Regions from separate parts of the Rufibacter sp. JT20002 genome, predicted to be linked through region 4. Evidence: riboswitches for the same ligand, from Rfam matches in the RefSeq annotation. Region 4 holds a riboswitch; each other region holds the start of a gene.
What was found. Region 4 has a riboswitch for S-adenosylmethionine ahead of ACW9SV_RS20820 (M14 family metallopeptidase). Riboswitches for the same ligand answer to the same signal wherever they lie in the genome.
Positions count from the first base shown of each region.

Region 1: another riboswitch for S-adenosylmethionine. It lies ahead of ACW9SV_RS19015 (O-acetylhomoserine aminocarboxypropyltransferase/cysteine synthase family protein); the one in region 4 lies ahead of ACW9SV_RS20820 (M14 family metallopeptidase).
Region 2: another riboswitch for S-adenosylmethionine. It lies ahead of metH (methionine synthase); the one in region 4 lies ahead of ACW9SV_RS20820 (M14 family metallopeptidase).
Region 3: another riboswitch for S-adenosylmethionine. It lies ahead of ACW9SV_RS01200 (hypothetical protein); the one in region 4 lies ahead of ACW9SV_RS20820 (M14 family metallopeptidase).

Region 1 covers NZ_JBSZJY010000004.1:525,834-530,174, forward strand. The annotation lists gene ACW9SV_RS19010 (phosphoribosylaminoimidazolesuccinocarboxamide synthase) at 1-355, opposite strand, end outside; SAM riboswitch class I at 558-672, shown strand; gene ACW9SV_RS19015 (O-acetylhomoserine aminocarboxypropyltransferase/cysteine synthase family protein) at 954-2,291, shown strand; gene ACW9SV_RS19020 (homoserine O-acetyltransferase family protein) at 2,297-3,352, shown strand; gene ACW9SV_RS19025 (homoserine dehydrogenase) at 3,331-4,341, shown strand, end outside.
Region 2 covers NZ_JBSZJY010000001.1:816,769-821,109, forward strand. The annotation lists gene ACW9SV_RS03250 (Ig-like domain-containing protein) at 1-1,442, shown strand, start outside; gene ACW9SV_RS03255 (SAM-dependent methyltransferase) at 1,594-2,418, shown strand; gene ACW9SV_RS03260 (hypothetical protein) at 2,560-3,069, shown strand; SAM riboswitch class I at 3,244-3,351, shown strand; gene metH (methionine synthase) at 3,432-4,341, shown strand, end outside.
Region 3 covers NZ_JBSZJY010000001.1:294,982-299,322, reverse strand. The annotation lists gene ACW9SV_RS01210 (transglutaminase domain-containing protein) at 1-284, shown strand, start outside; gene ACW9SV_RS01205 (DNA-processing protein DprA) at 927-1,865, shown strand; SAM-I-IV-variant riboswitch at 1,999-2,094, shown strand; gene ACW9SV_RS01200 (hypothetical protein) at 2,207-3,070, shown strand; gene ACW9SV_RS01195 (hypothetical protein) at 3,411-4,169, shown strand; gene ACW9SV_RS01190 (hypothetical protein) at 4,214-4,341, shown strand, end outside.
Region 4 covers NZ_JBSZJY010000005.1:323,331-327,671, reverse strand. The annotation lists gene ACW9SV_RS20820 (M14 family metallopeptidase) at 1-2,242, opposite strand, end outside; SAM riboswitch class I at 2,630-2,735, opposite strand; gene ACW9SV_RS20815 (hypothetical protein) at 3,184-3,852, shown strand; gene ACW9SV_RS20810 (peptide MFS transporter) at 4,131-4,341, shown strand, end outside.

The DNA of each region.
Region 1 (4,341 bases), on a different contig from region 4:
AGGTACGCTTACCGGCACTGTATTCACGCCAGGCATGGCCCGCTAAATATCCTCTGATAACCATTTCCACTTTGAACGTCTCGCATTGGCGACCAATCGTGACGTTAGGAGCCGGTTGGCTCAGAACCCAGTTAGGCACTACATTGGCCGTTGCTTCTAAAAAGGTGGCTGCAATTTGGTTCAGTACCTGTCCTTTAAAGGGGATGGCCCGCGGCAGCACCACGTCAAAGGCAGAGATCCGATCAGTGGCCACCAAGGCCAGTTTGTCTTTGAAATAATAAACATCCCGAACCTTGCCCCGGTAAAAGCCGGTTTGTTCTGGAAAGTGGAAGTTGGTTTCTTTTAACGCTTGCATGGCAGATGACTAACGGCGGCAAAGTTAGGAAAGGTTACAGACGGGACAAGTATATTTCTCCCAAACCCTTAGGAAGGCCGTGGCCTACATTTACTAACATTTGTTGGTTTTTGAAAATAAATTGCAAAATATTTTCAATTTTATTTGGGTTTAAAGATTTCGTTAATAGATTTGCAGCATCAAGTCAATTATTCCGGTAGTTGATTTATAAAGAAGAGCGGAGAGACAGGCTCAATGAAGCTCTAGCAACCTACCAGCCGTGTAAGGTGCTAAGTCCTGATCCCAGGGGACATATTGCCACTTGGGGAATATAAATTGATACGAAGATGGAAAAGCAAATCAACGCCACTTCTAACAATGCAGCGCCGCACCTGACCATGGCGGCAAAAGGTAACACACCTATTATTATCTCCTCTATTACGCGAATGTGCACTATGTCCATGATGGATATTTGTTGCTGTTGTCGCTAATCCCCTCATCTAAAGTAATTTAAATTTTCTTTAGGGGCCTGACGCACAGCGGCAGGAGGGAACCTGTTGTCTGTTAGTTTTCTGGCTCTTGAATTTGTTCAATTTTTCAATTGTAACCGGCTATAATCATGTCTAATTCTTATCGTTTTGAAACCCTTCAGCTACACGCTGGCCAAGAAATAGATGCTACCACTCGTTCACGGGCGGTGCCTATCTACCAAACTACTTCCTATGTTTTTGAGAACGCAGAGCATGGGGCTAACCTGTTTGCGCTAAAACAATTCGGGAATATCTACACCCGCATCATGAACCCCACCACCGATGTGTTTGAGAAACGCATTGCCGCTTTGGAAGGGGGCGTGGCCGCCGTTGCCGTTGGTTCAGGGCAAGCGGCTCAATTCATTGCCTTAAATAATATCCTGCAGGCAGGTGACAATTTCGTGGCCTCCAGCAACCTGTATGGTGGCTCTTACAACCAGTTTAAGGTAGCTTTCAAGCGCTTGGGCATTGAAGTAAGATTTGCTAAGAATGATGAACCAGCCACGTATGCGGCCCTTATTGACGAAAACACGAAAGCCCTTTATCTGGAGACTATTGGCAACCCCCGTTTCAACATTCCAGACTTTGAATCCATTGCGGCGGTAGCGGCGGGGCATCAGATTCCGTTGGTGGTAGACAATACCTTTGGGGCGGGCGGATATTTGTTCCGACCATTAGAGCACGGAGCCAACGTAGTGGTGGCCTCTGCCACCAAATGGATTGGCGGGCACGGGACCAGCGTGGGCGGCGTGATTGTAGATGGCGGAAACTTCAACTGGGGTAATGGAAAGTTCCCGCAGTTCAGTGAGCCTTCAGAAGGATACCACGGCCTGAACTTCTGGGAAGTATTCGGGGCTGATGGACCCTTCGGGAACATTGCCTTTGCTATTAGGGCCAGGGTAGAGGGTCTTCGTGATTTTGGGCCGGCCTTAAGCCCGTTCAACTCCTTTCAATTAATCCAGGGCTTGGAAACCTTGTCGCTACGGGTAGACCGCACGGTTGAGAATGCCTTGGCTTTGGCGCAGTGGCTGGAGCAGCATCCTTTAGTGGAGAGTGTGAATTATCCGGGCCTTGCCTCCAGTCCTTACCATACTTTGGCGAAAAAGTACCTGAAACGCGGCTTCGGTGGAGTGTTAAGCTTCAACTTGAAAGGGGGCAAAGAAGAGGCCGAGGTTTTTGTTAACAGTCTAGAATTGGTGAGCCATCTGGCAAACGTAGGCGATGCCAAAACCCTGATCATTCACCCAGCCTCTACCACGCACCAACAATTGAATGAAGAAGAGCAGTTGTCAGCAGGGGTAAACCCCACGCTACTGCGGGTGTCTGCGGGTATTGAGCACCTAGAGGACATCAAAGCAGATTTTGAACAGGCGTTTGCCAAAGTGAGAGTACAGGAACCGAAGTTGAAGGCCGCAGTAAGTGAGTAGAAGCCATGTTGAAAGGACGCGTTTTTGAATTTACAGATGAATTTACGCTGGAGTCTGGGCAATCTTTGCCCGGCTTCCAACTCTTTTATACTACCTGGGGCACCCTGAATGAAGATAAAAGCAACGTAGTGTGGGTTTGCCACGCCTTTTCCGGAAACGCTTTTGTAAAAGATTGGTGGGGCGACCTGTTTGGTGAAGGCAAGACCTTTGACCCTGCCAAGCATTTTATTGTCTGCGCCAATACGCCGGGCAGTTGCTACGGATCTACCGGACCTTTGAGTTTAAACCCAGATACCGGTAAACCTTATTACCATGCTTTCCCAACGTTAACCAACCTGGATGTGGTACGGGCGTTTGATGCCCTTCGGGAGCACTTGGGTATAGAGCAAATCAATGTTCTCATTGGAGGTTCTATTGGCGGACAGCAGGCATTGGCGTGGGCGGTGGAGTACCCATACGTTACCCGCCGGCTGGTGCAGATTGCTGCCAATGCCCGGCAAACTCCATGGGCCATTGCCTTAAACGAAAGTCAGCGCATGGCCATAGAACAGGATGTCACCTGGCAATTGGCCACGGATGATGCAGGATTGAACGGAATGAAAACGGCCCGTTCCATTGCGTTGCTGTCTTACCGTACTTATAACTCGTACAACCAAGCGCAGAAAGAGAACTCCTCAGACCTGAAAAAAACGTACCGGGCCGCCAGCTATCAACAATACCAGGGAGAGAAGCTAGCCAAACGGTTCAATGCTTTTTCTTACTGGCAACTGACCAAGATGATGGACAGTCACCACGTAGGTCGTAACCGGGGGAGCCTACAGGAGGCATTGCGCCATGTACAGGCCGAGACTCTGGTGATTGGGGTGGACAGCGATCAACTATTCCCGGTGAATGAGCAAAAGTTTGTAGCCAGATACATTCCTAATGCTACCTTCCAGATAATACATTCTGAGGCCGGTCACGACGGCTTCTTATTGGAGACGGCTCAATTAAGCCATCTTTTGGATACTTTTTTACAGAAAAAACAACAAAGAAAAACATGGATTCCCACCGTCTTCTAAAAATAGGTTTGTTTGGGTTTGGCTGCGTAGGGCAGGGCTTGTATGACCTTCTCTCCCGCGAAGAGTCGCTTCCTTATAAGGTAGAGCGCATCTGTGTCAAAGACCCTAAAAAGCTTCGGCCCTTGCCTTCAGAGAGCTTTACGTATGATTTTCATCAAGTGCTTCAGGACGAAAGCCTGGATATTCTGGTGGAAGCTATTAGTGACGCCAATGAAGCCTACACCATTGTTTCTGAAGCCCTGAGGCGCGGTAAAAAAGTAGTAACTGCCAATAAAAAATTGGTGGCTTACCACTTACCCGAGCTTTTGGACCTACAAAACAAGTTTGGCGGCGTTCTCTTGTATGAGGCAGCCGTGGCCGGAGGCATTCCTATTATTAGAACGGTTGAGGAGTATTTCTCCAATGAACCTCTGGAGCGGGTGCACGGAATCTTGAATGGTTCCTCTAATTATATCCTGAGCCAGATCTTCAAACTGCAGAAAGTCTACTCAGAAGCATTGAAGGAAGCCCAGGATAAAGGGTTTGCGGAGTTAGACCCCTGGTTGGATGTAGCCGGAGCCGATTCACGGCATAAACTGTGCATCTTAACGGCCCATGCTTTTGGCCGGACGCTTGCCCCGGAAGAAGTGGCCTTCTTTGGTATTGATTACCTAAGTGATCAAGACTGCGAGTATGCAAAGCAAAATGAAGCGGTTATCAAGATGGTCGCCTCGGTACACCTTACCGCCGACGGAGAGTTGGTGCCGGTGGTTTTGCCAAGCCTGGTAGATGCCTCAGACGACCTGTTTGTGGTGGAGCAGGAGTTTAATGGTGTGGTGGTACAGGGAGCGTACTCTGGTCCGCAATTGTTCAAGGGCCGCGGTGCCGGCGGACACCCTACCGGAGCGGCCGTGCTGTCAGATATCGTCTCTGTGAGTAATGGCTACAGCTATGGGTACAAGAAACTAAGCAAAACCACCAATGCCCCGGCTTTGGCCCTGGACTTTGGT
Region 2 (4,341 bases), on a different contig from region 4:
CCTGGACAAGCGCTACGGTTGGCACCTATTCCCTTACCGCCAAGGCAATTGATAATATAGGAGCAGCTACTACTTCAGCCGCAGTATCTATTACGGTTAAAGATAATGCCGCTCCTACCGTAAGTTTAACAGCCCCTACCGCCGGAGCCACTTTCACAGTTCCAGCCACCATCACTATATCTGCTAACGCCGCAGATACTGATGGCACGGTGGCTAAGGTGGAGTTCTTTGCCGGAACCACCAAGCTGGGCGAAGACCTTTCTGCCCCATACTCTTACAGCTGGACAGGAGCCACAGCCGGAACCCACTCGCTAACTGCCAAGGCGACTGATAACTTAGGCAAAGTCACTACCTCATCGGCAAGATCTATAACTGTGACCAGCGGCAACGTAGGCCCTACCGTTTCTATCACCTCACCTACCGCAGGAGCCACTTTCTCTGCCCCAGCCACCATCAACATCACGGCCAACGTCACAGATTCTGATGGAACAGTGTCTAAAGTGGAATTCTTTGTTGGAACCACCAAGCTACGGGAAGACCTGACGGCCCCTTACTCCTTCAGTTGGTCTGGAGTAGCCATGGGAACCTATTCACTTACGGCTAAGGCAACTGATAACCTAGGTAAGGTTACCACTTCTGCCGCTGTTTCAGTTACAATTACCAGTTGTGCTCCTACGTATACCATGGGTTGCTCAGATGGGGACTTCATCAACAACTTTAGCTTTAACACTCTGGTGAATAATAACTCGGGCTGCAGCGGCGGAACCTCCATAGGATACACCGTTTATCCCGCATCTGGAACCTATACCACTTCCGTTACTCCGGGGCAAGCCTATACTCTCAAAGTACAGTCTGGGGCAGCTTATCCGCAGGGATTTGGTGTTTGGATAGATTATAATGGAGACAGGGATTTCTCTGATGCTGGAGAGTTTGTGTACAAATCTGCTTCCGCTTCAACAAGCCTTCTGACGGCCACCATTACAATTCCAACCACCGCAGTTGCCGGTCCTAGGCAAATGCGGGTTAGAAGCCGCTACAACGCCGTCCTAGCCAGCACCGATGCTTGTAGCTCAATCTCTTATGGAGAGGCGGAGGACTATACCATTACCATCAATACAACCACTACTCCGGCGGTTGCTGCCATCAGCTCATCGGTAAGTGAATCAGAACTACAGGTTGGAACCGACCATACTTTCCGGGTATATCCTAACCCTTTCACTGATAACACTACCATTGAGTTCGCTTTTGCTCAGGATGAAGAATATAGTGTGAAGATCTATAGTGCAAGTGGCACCTTAGTGAAAACCCTTACCGCAGGTAAAGCAAAGGCTAAATCAATCATGCAGGTAGAGTGGGCAGATAATCAGACGGCAGCAGGTTTGTATTTTGTACGGTTAGAGTCTAAGCAGGGAGTGCAAACCCTAAGGGCCATGAAGAGATAGATTAGTTTACTACTTCTGAATCATGAACAGCTATAAGTCCTTGGCTCTTGGGGTCAAGGACTTATTTTTTGTTTTACTGTTACATTTCAGGAGAACATATTTTACATGGCTTGACAAGTTCCCCTAAAAGATAACTACTCAACATTAGAACTTGGCTGCGCGTAAAGGCAGCAGACCCAACTTCATTTCCATGGACGCTGCCCAACACCAGATACAACACCACTTTCCCCGGAGTACCCAATATGACCCTGAGTGGGTGCGTGAGCACTCCATGGGCGAAAATGTGCTCTTCAATCTGGAAAGCATCACGTCTCTCATTCCCTTAAAGAAAGGCATGCGCGTGTTGGACCTGGGCTGCGGCAAGGCAGCAAGTTCTATTTTCCTGGCCAAAGAGTTTGGAGTGCAGGTCTGGGCAGTAGACGAGGCTATCTCGGCCACCGCTAACTACAAAAGGGTGCAGGAAGAAAGCTTGGAAAACCAGGTGTTCCCGCTCCAGCTAGACGCCCGTTCGCTGCCGTTCCCAGAGGAGTTCTTCGATGTAGTGCTGGTTATTGACTCCTACACCTACTTCGGCACCGATGACAAGTATCTGCCCTACATCTGCCGGTTCCTGAAATCAGACGGGTATATTGGCATTGTGGACGTATGTTTCAAAGACGAGATTGAGACTATTGACCAAGTACCTGAGTTTCTGCGCGAAGATTTTCAGGCGTACTGGTACTACATCCATTCAGTGGCCTGGTGGCGCAAGCTCTGGGAAAAGACAGGCTTGGTGCAGATCAAAACCGCAGAACTTCTGCCCGCCGCCGACCTGATCAGAGAGCAATATGTGCGCGATTTTGAGGAACACGGTCAGAAAAAAGACCCGTTTGCCCGCGGACTGAAAAAAGATACCGAGCACCAAATCAGCTTTTTCAGGCTAATTGGCCAACGCACCTCCCGCGAGGCGTACTTGCAGTCTTATAAAAAAAGCTAACTTGCGAGCTCAGGTTTCAACCGGAAATCGCCCAAAAGCTTTTTACTAGTTTTTATCCACAGGTAAAATATTCCCAGGTTCTAAGAAGTTTTAGAAAGGCAGACCCCAGGATCGGTCTCTTTTGTGAAGAATCATTTTACTATGAAAAACAAACATCTTATTTTTGGGCTGATAATAGTAGTGCTCTCCCTCGCCAAGCTGGAAAGCGCCCAGGCGCAAACGGTAGGCCTTGGCCTTAGGGTGGGAGGGTATTCGGCGGGTATCTCCGGAAAGTATTTTTTCAGAGAAGACCGCGCCTTGGAGGGGATACTGGGAACGGGCTTCGGACGGCGAGGCTTCCAGTTAACCGGTTTATTGGAGCAACACGCCTCGGCGTTTGGCATCCAGGGGCTGCAGTGGTTTTATGGAGCCGGCGGGCACTTGGGCATTTTCCGCGGAAGATACTACCACAAGCCCTCCAGCAAACATTATGAAGACTCTTATGATAACACCCTCGTAACGTTGGGGGTGGATGGTATTGTAGGTTTGGAATATCAGATTACGGAAATTCCGATTTCAGTGGGCATCGATTTTAAGCCATTTTTCGAAGTCAACCGAGACGGTCTTTTCTTGTATGGCGACGGAGCTCTGACCGTCCGCTACACATTCTAATGCTTCCCCGAACCTACTTGAAAAGCCTGCCTCGTGCAGGCTTTTTCTATTTCAGGCCTTTCGTCTGTAGTCAGGCAACTCCGCTTTATACCTCTTTTGCTGAAACCTGGCCCAAAGCGCTTTAGCTCCACACCTGCATTTGCGGAATCCAACCGCAACCCGTATCTTTGCTACTGCTTATCAAGAAAGACGGAGGGATTAGGCCCTGTGATGTCTTAGCAACCCAATTCAGTTGGGTGCTACTTCCTACCCGCTGCACCTACGCGCCGGGGGAGATAAGTGACGGAACTCCCACGCACCTGCGCCCGCCACTTTCCTCTGCCCTTTCTTGAGCCGCAACTAACCCTTTAGGTTTGCACAAGATGACCCGCATTGAGGAAGAAGTAAAAAAACGAATATTAGTCTTAGACGGTGCCATGGGTACCATGATCCAGCGGTACAACCTCCAAGAGGATGATTACCGTGGCGAACGTTTCAAAGACTACCACTTAGATGTGAAGGGGAACAACGATTTGCTCTCTATCACCCAACCCCACATCATCAAAGAAATACACAGCCTCTACTTTGAGGCGGGCGCCGATATAGCCGAAACCAACACCTTCAGCGGCACCTCCATTGCCATGGCCGATTACGACATGCAGGATTTGGTGTACGAACTGAACTATGAGTCGGCCCGCATTGCCCGCGAAGCCGCTGACGAGTGGACTGCCAGAACCCCGGAGAAACCTCGCTTTGTGGCCGGAGCCATCGGACCAACCAACCGTACTGCTTCTTTGTCGCCAGACGTGAACAACCCTGGCTATCGTGCCATAACGTATGACGAACTGGTAGAAGCCTACACCGAGCAGGTTCGCGGACTGGTAGACGGTGGCGTGGACTTGCTGTTGGTAGAAACCATCTTCGATACGTTGAATGCCAAGGCGGCTTTGTTCGCCATTGACCAATACAGTCAGCAAACCGGCAAACGTTTACCTTTGATGGTTTCTGGTACTATCACCGATGCCAGCGGCCGTACCCTTTCAGGCCAAACGGTAGAGGCTTTCCTGTACTCCGTGTCACACATGCCGCTGTTGAGCGTAGGCTTTAACTGTGCGTTGGGTGCGAAGCAGCTGCGCCCGCACTTACAATCCCTGAGTAAGGCTTCTAAGTTTCATATCAGTGCTTACCCAAATGCTGGCCTGCCGAACGCCTTCGGGGCGTATGACGAAACGCCGGAGCAAATGGGCCAGCACATCCGCGACTTCCTGGAGAACAACTTCGTGAACATCGTGG
Region 3 (4,341 bases), on a different contig from region 4:
ATGATGGCCTGACAACTTTCAAGGCGAACAAAGGGGTGTGCAGCGGTTTCAGTTACCTTTTTCAGGAAATGTGCTTAAAGGCTGGAATCAAAGCCTTTCGGGTAGTAGGGAAGGCGAACAATAGCCCCATAACAAACCATGCCTGGAATATGGTGGAGGTGGAGGGTTTCCAGTTTTTGATTGAGACTACCTGGGCATCATGTGTGAAGGAAAAAACGGACTACTACTATTTCATAAGTGAGAAAGAGCTCTCGAGAACACACAAACCGGAGAAAGTGTATTGACCCGCCTTTTCAGAAGGGATTGGATAAGCGGTGGGTGCAGGACTGTTCACGGCTAGTACCAGGTAAGTTACTGGCAATACGGTAAAAGCATTCAGCCCACCCGCCCACTGAACCATCTCCTGTTCATGGCATTGATAAAGCCCTGGTCAGTGACCGGAAAACCGGACGCATCACCCAAAACAGCATCTAGGCAGCAGTAAGGGCACTGAACTGTTTTTTCACCCTTGCTGCCTTCCTCCGGAAGCCAACCCTCGGGAAATTCTGTGACGGGAAAGATCCTAGTGCAGCAGAAGCAACCGCAGTGACTGCTCTCCTTTACCTGCTTCAGGTTTCCAAGGCTTCTGCGATGGGCTTCCTTTAGAATTTGGTCTGTGTAGTCCGCCATATTGGTTTTTGTCCAAGGGATTGATAGATACCTATGCCTGTGCTAGATCGACAGCTGTTGTCACTAGGCAAAGTGTGTGAACGCAAGATCTGCAAATATTCCGGGTTATAACGGGCCTGGCAAGCTTGCGGGTAAGCTGGCGGCCAAGCCCGGTGCTTTTCTGTAAAATGGCCTGTTCCCCCTTTTCCGGCAAGCGCCGGAGCGCAATGCAGGAGGGTTGATCCGTTGAATGCCTTTTCAAACCATATCTAACACATATGATAGAACCCTCTGATTTATTATTGCTGGAGAATATCCCCTGTATCACATCCCGTTCCATTGAGACAGTCATCAGGTTCTTAACTGAGTACCGGAGAGGCTTTCCGAGTGCGAACAGGGGAGTGGTTAGCCTGTTTGCGGCGGCCTATAACCGGTACGGAACCTGTATGGTGCCTCCCCTGGAAGCCATATCAGTGGCGCGTAAAGTCAGTGAACGTATCCTGGCCCTGTCCGGGGAGAACGGGATCAGGATCATCTCCCGCTTTGACGCAGATTACCCAAAGGCGTTCCTTGTGATGGAAGACATGCCTTTGCTGGTTCATGTCAAAGGAAACCTGGAGGTGTTAAACAACCAGGCCGTCGCTATTTTTGGGAAAAAAGAACCTTCTGCTTTCACCCAGGAAGAAGGGCTGAAACTGGCGCAGATGGTCTTTAGGGAAGGCTTCGCCATTGTCAGCGGTCTTGCGGCAGGTTGTGATTCTATTGCCCACAAGGCAGCAGTTGAAAGCCATGCTCCCACCATCGCAGTGATGGCTGGCGGCCTGCATGATGTCCTGCCTGGGGAAAATCAAAATCTTTCCCGAAGGATTCTGGAAGAGGGGGGATTGCTGCTGAGTGAATATGCTTATGGAGAGAAGGCCAGAAGAGGCACCTACATTGCCAGGGGCCGCCTGCAGACCGCCCTAAGCAGAGGCGTGATCGTCCTGGAGACAGACCTGGCTGGGGGCACCATGGAGTCTGTGCGGTACGCTGCAAAGCAGAAAAAGAAGTTGGGCTGTCTTTATCCATCATCAGCCGGTGGCACATGGGAGGAGCAGTTTGCGGGTAACCTTGTCCTGGTGGAACAGAACAAGGCCAAAAAACTGGGCACTGAGGCTGAGATCCACCACTTTGTCAGTTCTTTGAAGGATAAGGACCTGTGTTGCCCGGCTATATAAATAGTAATAAATTCATCAGGTAATACTATTTGACTCTAATAATTATAAAATTTCTTTGATTATATATATTAAATCACTATATTTGTATTATCATTTAAATTCTCTGTATTCAGGTACACAGGAAACGATTCTTTCGAAGCATTAAGAGTGCCTGTAGGTACGGCAACCGGGTTTAAGCTCCAACGGTGCCAAAACAATGCGCGGCTTCTGCCGAAAAAAAGCTGTAAGCGCTACATCGCCCAAAGCTTTCCTTTTAAAGTGCCATGGCTCATTCCGGCAGGCTTTCACAGTCTTTCAGTCAGGGTTCTAGGTCAACTATGTTTAATCGTTAAAGCAAATCAATGGGCGAACTGTCATTACTGAGTAACAACATTGAGCTGGTCCTGCAGCATAGGGAGGAGATCAAGGCTTATGCACCCTATGCCTTCAGCAGACTGACCATACAAAACTCACGGAGACTGGGTGGGCAATGGTATGAGCAGAATATGTTCATGGGAGCCTACGTAGAAGTCTGGCATCAATATCTGCAAAGGTCACTTGAGCCCGCCATCCTTCCCCTGTACATAGGGTCTGGTATGTTTGGTACCATCTATAAATTCCTGGGGCTTTCTCTAGCAGATAAAATGCTGGTGAAAAAGGTCCCGGCTGGGAAAATGCACACCTCCTGGATGCGGGATCCCATGTGGGCATTTATCCAGGCTAACCCTGCACGAGGGTTGGGGATTCCGTTGTCCCAGGTGGTGGAAGAGATCAGGGCCGGTAAACCGCTGGAAGAAAGGGAGAGTTACCGGCTTCTCTACCTAAGGGAGGAATTCTGCCGATCTGTGAGTGCCATCTCTGGCATCAGGAGCGAAGGGGAGCATGACCTTGCCTACAGCCTGGAGCAGGGAGTGAATTACCAGTTGATGATACAGGTACATGCCGTCATACTGCTTGAGTTATCAGAGAGGGAGAAGCAAGGGTTGGTGTTTGGGGGAAGTGCCGTTGAGCTGAACGATATGGTGACAGAAACCCGGAAGGACCTTGCCGCAATTGCCACGGAAGCCGGCTTTTCCCACCACAGGGTGATGGACTCCCGGACCAATTGGGCCAGGATCAGGTTCACCAAGCAGATTTCCTCCATTGATGAGTTCCTGGAGGGGGATTCTATTGCCTCAATGTGCGGCATGCTGTATGCCATGCGGAAAAGGATCCGCCGGTTGTAACCAGGGCAGGCAGTCGATCCTTCAAGCTTGCGGAAAATTCCCTGTTTGGAGCGCTTGCCCTACCTTTGTATCATGCTTCAACAGCAGGGTTTGTAAGATGGGTTAACTGGGTTTTCCAGTGTTGCCTTTTAAAATTAAGTGCTTCCACGGTCATTGCGAATCCTTTGTGATTAAAGTCCTCAGGTTTGCATCGTGCTCCTGGGCTTCGCCTGGCTGGAAGTGTTACCTATAGAAATATTCCTATTTATGGCTTTGCCTTCGCAAAGTTGTTTCAGTGGCTTCCTGGCGGCTGCCCAGAAGACCTGTGCCTATTTTTTCATCTAACCTTTAAAAACAATCTATGACCAAAACCAATCCATTCGATTTCAAAAACACCTTTCTTAACCTGACGCAATATACCGTGCCTTATGGGTACGAGAGCCAACTGGAACCTTATCTGCCCGCAGGTGTGCAGAAAGACGACTTCGGAAACTACTTCATCAGGATCGGTGAGTCAGCCACTCTTTTTACGGCCCACTTGGATACCTGCTCCAGCGAGTACGAGAAAGTGAACCATGTGTTTGAGGGTAATATCATCCGCACAGATGGCAGTACTATCCTGGGCGGCGATAACAAGGCGGGGGTTACCATCCTGCTTTACCTTATCAGCAAGGGTGTGCCAGGCACTTACTACTTTTTTGTAGGGGAGGAGATAGGTTGCCTAGGTAGCCGTGCCGCATTGAGAGCAGATGCTTCGTTTTTTGCCCAGTTTAAACGTGCCGTTGCGTTTGACCGCAGAAAGGTTGGTTCCATCATTACCCATCAGCGAGGCGGGCGTTGCTGCAGCGAGCAGTTTGCCGATGCGCTTTCGCACCAGTTCTTGAATCAGGGCTTAGACTACCAAGCAGATCCATATGGGGTTTTTACCGATACAGCCGTTTTCGTGGGTGTGATCCCGGAGTGCACGAACCTGTCTTCGGGAGTGTGGGGCGAACATACCTCCGAAGAGTATGTGGATATTCTGCTGCTTGAGGAGATAGCCAGGGCGGCTGAAAGAATTGCATGGGATGGTCTGCCGGCACACCGCAGCATTCCGTCAAACTATAGCCAGGTGGCATAGTTCCTCCTTTCCTTAAACCATCTTTCACTCTTATTCCCACAGACATGGACACCATTACTTTAACACTTACCCAGGAGCATTCGCAGTTGGTGCAGGAGCTTCTGCTAAAAATCCTGCAGGAGCAGGAGGTGATGATTGATCGTAGCGAAAGCACCAGTCATGTGTGCAAAAG
Region 4 (4,341 bases):
AAATAGAGCCGCCTACTGATTTGGCGCCTTCCAGTTCGCGGGCATTGATGTAAGCCTGGCGCGTGGTTTTAGCGGAGGTATCAGCGCTTGAGATAAGGCGAGCATTGGCGATTCCTTGTTTGATGGCCCACTCAGAGGCGGTTTTAAAAGTAATCAAAGTGCCGCCCTCGGTCACCCAGCGCTTCAGTTTGTCCACGGTGTTTTTATCCAGGCTGTTGTAGGAGCCGCTCACCAGCACGATGGTGTTGTAGCGGGCCAAAGACAGGCGCGGGAAAGAACTCAGCTCGGCTTTGGTGATAGGCATCTTCAACTGAGAATCCAGCAGGAACCACACTTCACCAGCCTCCGGACCCATCACGCCATTGCCTACCAGCATCAGCGCCTCAGGTTTGCGGATGGTCTGAATGTTGCTGCTGCCGAGGTCAATGCCTTTGGCGCTGAAGCCGCTGTTCACCGAGGCGATGTTAACCTTGCGGTCTGCGGCCACTTTCTGAATGGCTTTGTACAGCGAGTCAGACGAGATTTTTTGCGAGGCAACGGGGATGGTGATGGCCCCGGGCAGGTAGTCTTTGGCGCCTGCTGTGGTATTGGCTGTGAATGGCTTCAAGGCGGTTTGGGCAGTCACCCCTAGCGATTGCAGTTGGTATAAGGCGCCCGCGGTATTGTAATCGGTCCAGTCCAGGAGGTAGGCGTAGTTGCTTTTAGGGGGTGCAGTAGCGGTGAGAGCGGGGAGGGTGGCTACACGGTTTCCGCGGTTCACAGCTTTGGAAGCGCCCACGTGCGGCAAGCCATAGGCCAGGGCCAGCGTCCAAGTGGAGGCATCGTAGAAAACGCTATCGGGGAGATTAGTGTTCTTTGCGAAGATGGATTCCACCAGGCGGTACTGCGGTTGCTCGGTGGGCACTACATAGGATTTTCCCTTCTCAAAGGCGGTGCCGCCGATGGTCTGGTTGCCAGGCAATTCATACACCTCAATTTTGTGGGCCAGCAGCAGCTCGGTGAAGTTGCGCAGGCGGGTGGCATCGTGCTTCTCGCCATACACGTAGGCTTTCACCGGGTTTTTGCGGCCATCGGCTATGCCGGATTTGTAGAACTCGCGCTGGTGTTTCAGGAAAGTCTCACGGTTCTCTACGGCTCCTTTCACGGTAGCCAGACCCGTGCTCAGGTGGTTCCGGATGCCGAAGGCGAAGGTCAGCACGCCGGTGGAGTTCTCCTGGCGGTTGCCGCGGGAGCTGGCCTGCTCGGTGGTGATGCCCACGCCGCCTTGGAAATCGGGGTAAGTGGAGCCGTAGCCGGGGTAGATGTTGTCGTACTGCTCCTTGGTGAAGTACAGCGACCCGATCTCGTCCAGTGCCGCCGCGTGGTACTTGGCGATGATCACGTTCAGGTTGTCATAGGTGCTGCGGGGTACCAGGTAGTTCTCGGAGCCATAGGGTTTGCTGGGCTCAAAGTAGTAGGTGGAGTTGGTGCCCATCTCGTGGAAGTCAATCACCACGTTAGGCAGCCACTCATGGTAGAACTTCAGGCGGTTTTTGCTTTCTACGTGCGCGATGGGCAGCCAATCGCGGTTCAGGTCAAACCAGTAATGGTTGCCCCGGCCGCCGGGCCACACCTCGTTGTGCTCCCAATCGGCAGGATCGGCTACGGAAGGATCGCTCTGGTGCACGTTGATCCAGTTCGCGTGGCGGTCACGGCCATCAGGGTTGTGGGCGGGGTCCAGCAAAATCACCGCTTCTTTCAAGGCACGCTGCGTCTCGGGGTCCTGGTTAGCGGTGTAGTAATAGGCGGTTAGCAGGGAAGCTTCCAAGCTGGAGGCCTCGTTGCCGTGCACACTGTAGCCCAGGTTCACGAACACCGGCGCGTTGGCTAGGTTGGGAAGCGGCTTGGAGACATCGGCTAGCTGCAGGTGCTCTTTCCGGAGGTCCTCCAAACGGGCGTGGTTCTCAGGAGAGGTGATAATGGCCACCACCTGCGGCCGCAGTTCATAGGTAAACCCGATGGTCTGCACTTTTACTTTGTCAGAGAGCCGGTCCAATTCCTTAAGGTAAGCCACCGATTGCTCGTAACGGCTGTGGCGCTCGCCGATGCCGTAGCCCAGGAACTGCTCGGGCGTAGGTATGGCAGCGTCAAAGTTCTTCGTTTTTGGGAAGTAATAGCTGCTTTGCGCCAGGGCCGGAACGATGGTAAGGACCCAGGCAGTCAGGACCAGAAGGGCCCTGTAAGTCTGTAAGGATGATTTCATGGTGTTTTAAAGGTGATTTTCAAAAAATGGGTTAAAAGCGAAAGGGAGAGAAAAGGCGTTTCCGCAACAGCAAAGGGAAAGGAAGCGATAGAGCGCCGCCAAGGTAGAGGAGAGGCAGGCGTGCAAAGAGTTGTCGCAGGCAAACGCCTGTTTCTTTGCCCTTGCCTGCGCAAGTGCTGTGTACATAAGAAATGAAACAGAAATTGAGTCTTAGAAAATAGAGAAGCGCTGCATTAGCGCAGAAGGATAGAACCCCGGGAGCCCGGAAAATCTAAGGAAGCTAACAGCAACAACAAAAGTGCATACAGGCAGTGAAGTAGCCTGAAGAAGTAGGTGATGAAAGAAGGTTGATGTTGGAAAGATTGCTGCTGCTGATCATGGTCTGAAAACTTATATTTCCCATTTGGCTGGGCAGGAGTTAGCACCTTTTTAACATGGTTAACGGTTGCTAGAGGTTCTCAGAGCCTGCTCTCTCCCCTCTTCGGTATAATTTCAAGGGCTAAGGTAGAAAGCAAGTGGGTATATAGCAAAAGAAATATAGATTATTTAAGGCAGATCACTTGGGCAATGTACACTTTGCGTCTGACAGCTCAGAAAGGAAGTAGCTTCAGGGTTGGCTTTCCTTTGGTATCAAAGCGCCAGAGCTCCGCTCTGGTTAGTATCTCTTCAAACAAATTTTAGGTAATTTCCAGAAAGGAGCTTGTAATCACTCTCGTTCAGTGTGTTTTAAGCCAGGAAATGAAGAAGTGGCGGGTAAATAGATGAATTCTCGATGAAATTAGCCTATTCCTGAAATAAACAGTCAAAATGCGTGAAACGTATAAATCTAAGGAGTAGAACTTCGTTACTTAGCAGAAAGTCTAGTTTTTTGTCTGAATTAGTGGGAGGAAATCACTAATTTTAACCTTACCCGAACATTTTTTGACGCAAATAGTCCCCATATGAAAGCCGTTTTTCTTTCTCTTTTCCTCAGTGTTCTCGTGATGACCTCGGGCATGGCCCAAACTGCTGCTCCTGCAAAAGACCGAACCAGATACAACCTGCAGCAGCAGTTCAGTTCTTTGAAGTTCAGGTCTTCCACCGAGATAAAATACAACCAGCCGCACAAAGTAATAAAGCAGGCCAGTCTGGATGCCTTCTTCCAAAATGTACAGGACACCCTGCGTGCGCGTGAGCAAAGCATTAAGAACGCCGGAAAAGAGACGGCTGTGAAACTGGCGCAAACCCAGAAGGAATTAGCCGATCAAAAACTACAGGTACAGGCCCTGCAAGAGGTAAACGCCCAAAAAGAAAAGCAGATCCAGCAGGGGGCGCATGACGTGGCTAGCCTGTCGGTGCTGGGCATTGACATGGACAAGCAGGTGTACGTGATTATCAGCTTGGTCATTATTTTGGCCTTGGGCGCGGTGGCAGCGGTCTTCGCGTTCATGTACAAAAACAGCAATCGGGTGACCGAAGAGAAAATCAGGGCGTACGATGAACTCACTGAGGAATTCAAAACCCACAAGCAACTGGCCCGCGAAAAAGAAATTAAGCTGAAACGCGAGCAGCAATCAGAAGCCAATAAGGTGGAAGAACTGAAGCAGCAATTGGCTCAGTTCCGGAACTAACCTGCCGGATCCGGGTCGTTTGTTCCTGATCTTCCGGTGAGCGTTTCCGGTGGTATTTTCTGAAAGGCAAGCCCAAACCCATAGCTACCTAAAAAGGCCTCCCTGCTTTCAAAGTAGGGAGGCCTTTTAATTTTGGTTAAGGTGGCGGATCTTGATTTTTAAGCCTCTTTTACGGGAAACGACCTTGAACCAGATTTTCGCCCGTAAGCACTGAATCCCGGCTTTATCTAGTAAATTGTCAGGTCAATTAGGGTTTATAATTTTCTTTACCACCTGATATGGATTTAACCGAACCTAGGGTACCAGAGGCGCCTGCCTCCACGGGGCACCCTAAGCAGCTGTACATGCTATTTTTCACCGAGATGTGGGAACGCTTCTCTTTTTATGGCATGAAGGCCCTCTTGCTGGCCTACATGATCTCTGAACTCAAATTTGATGAACCCAAGGGCTACGCCATTCTGGGATCTTACGCCGCGTTGGTGTACACCA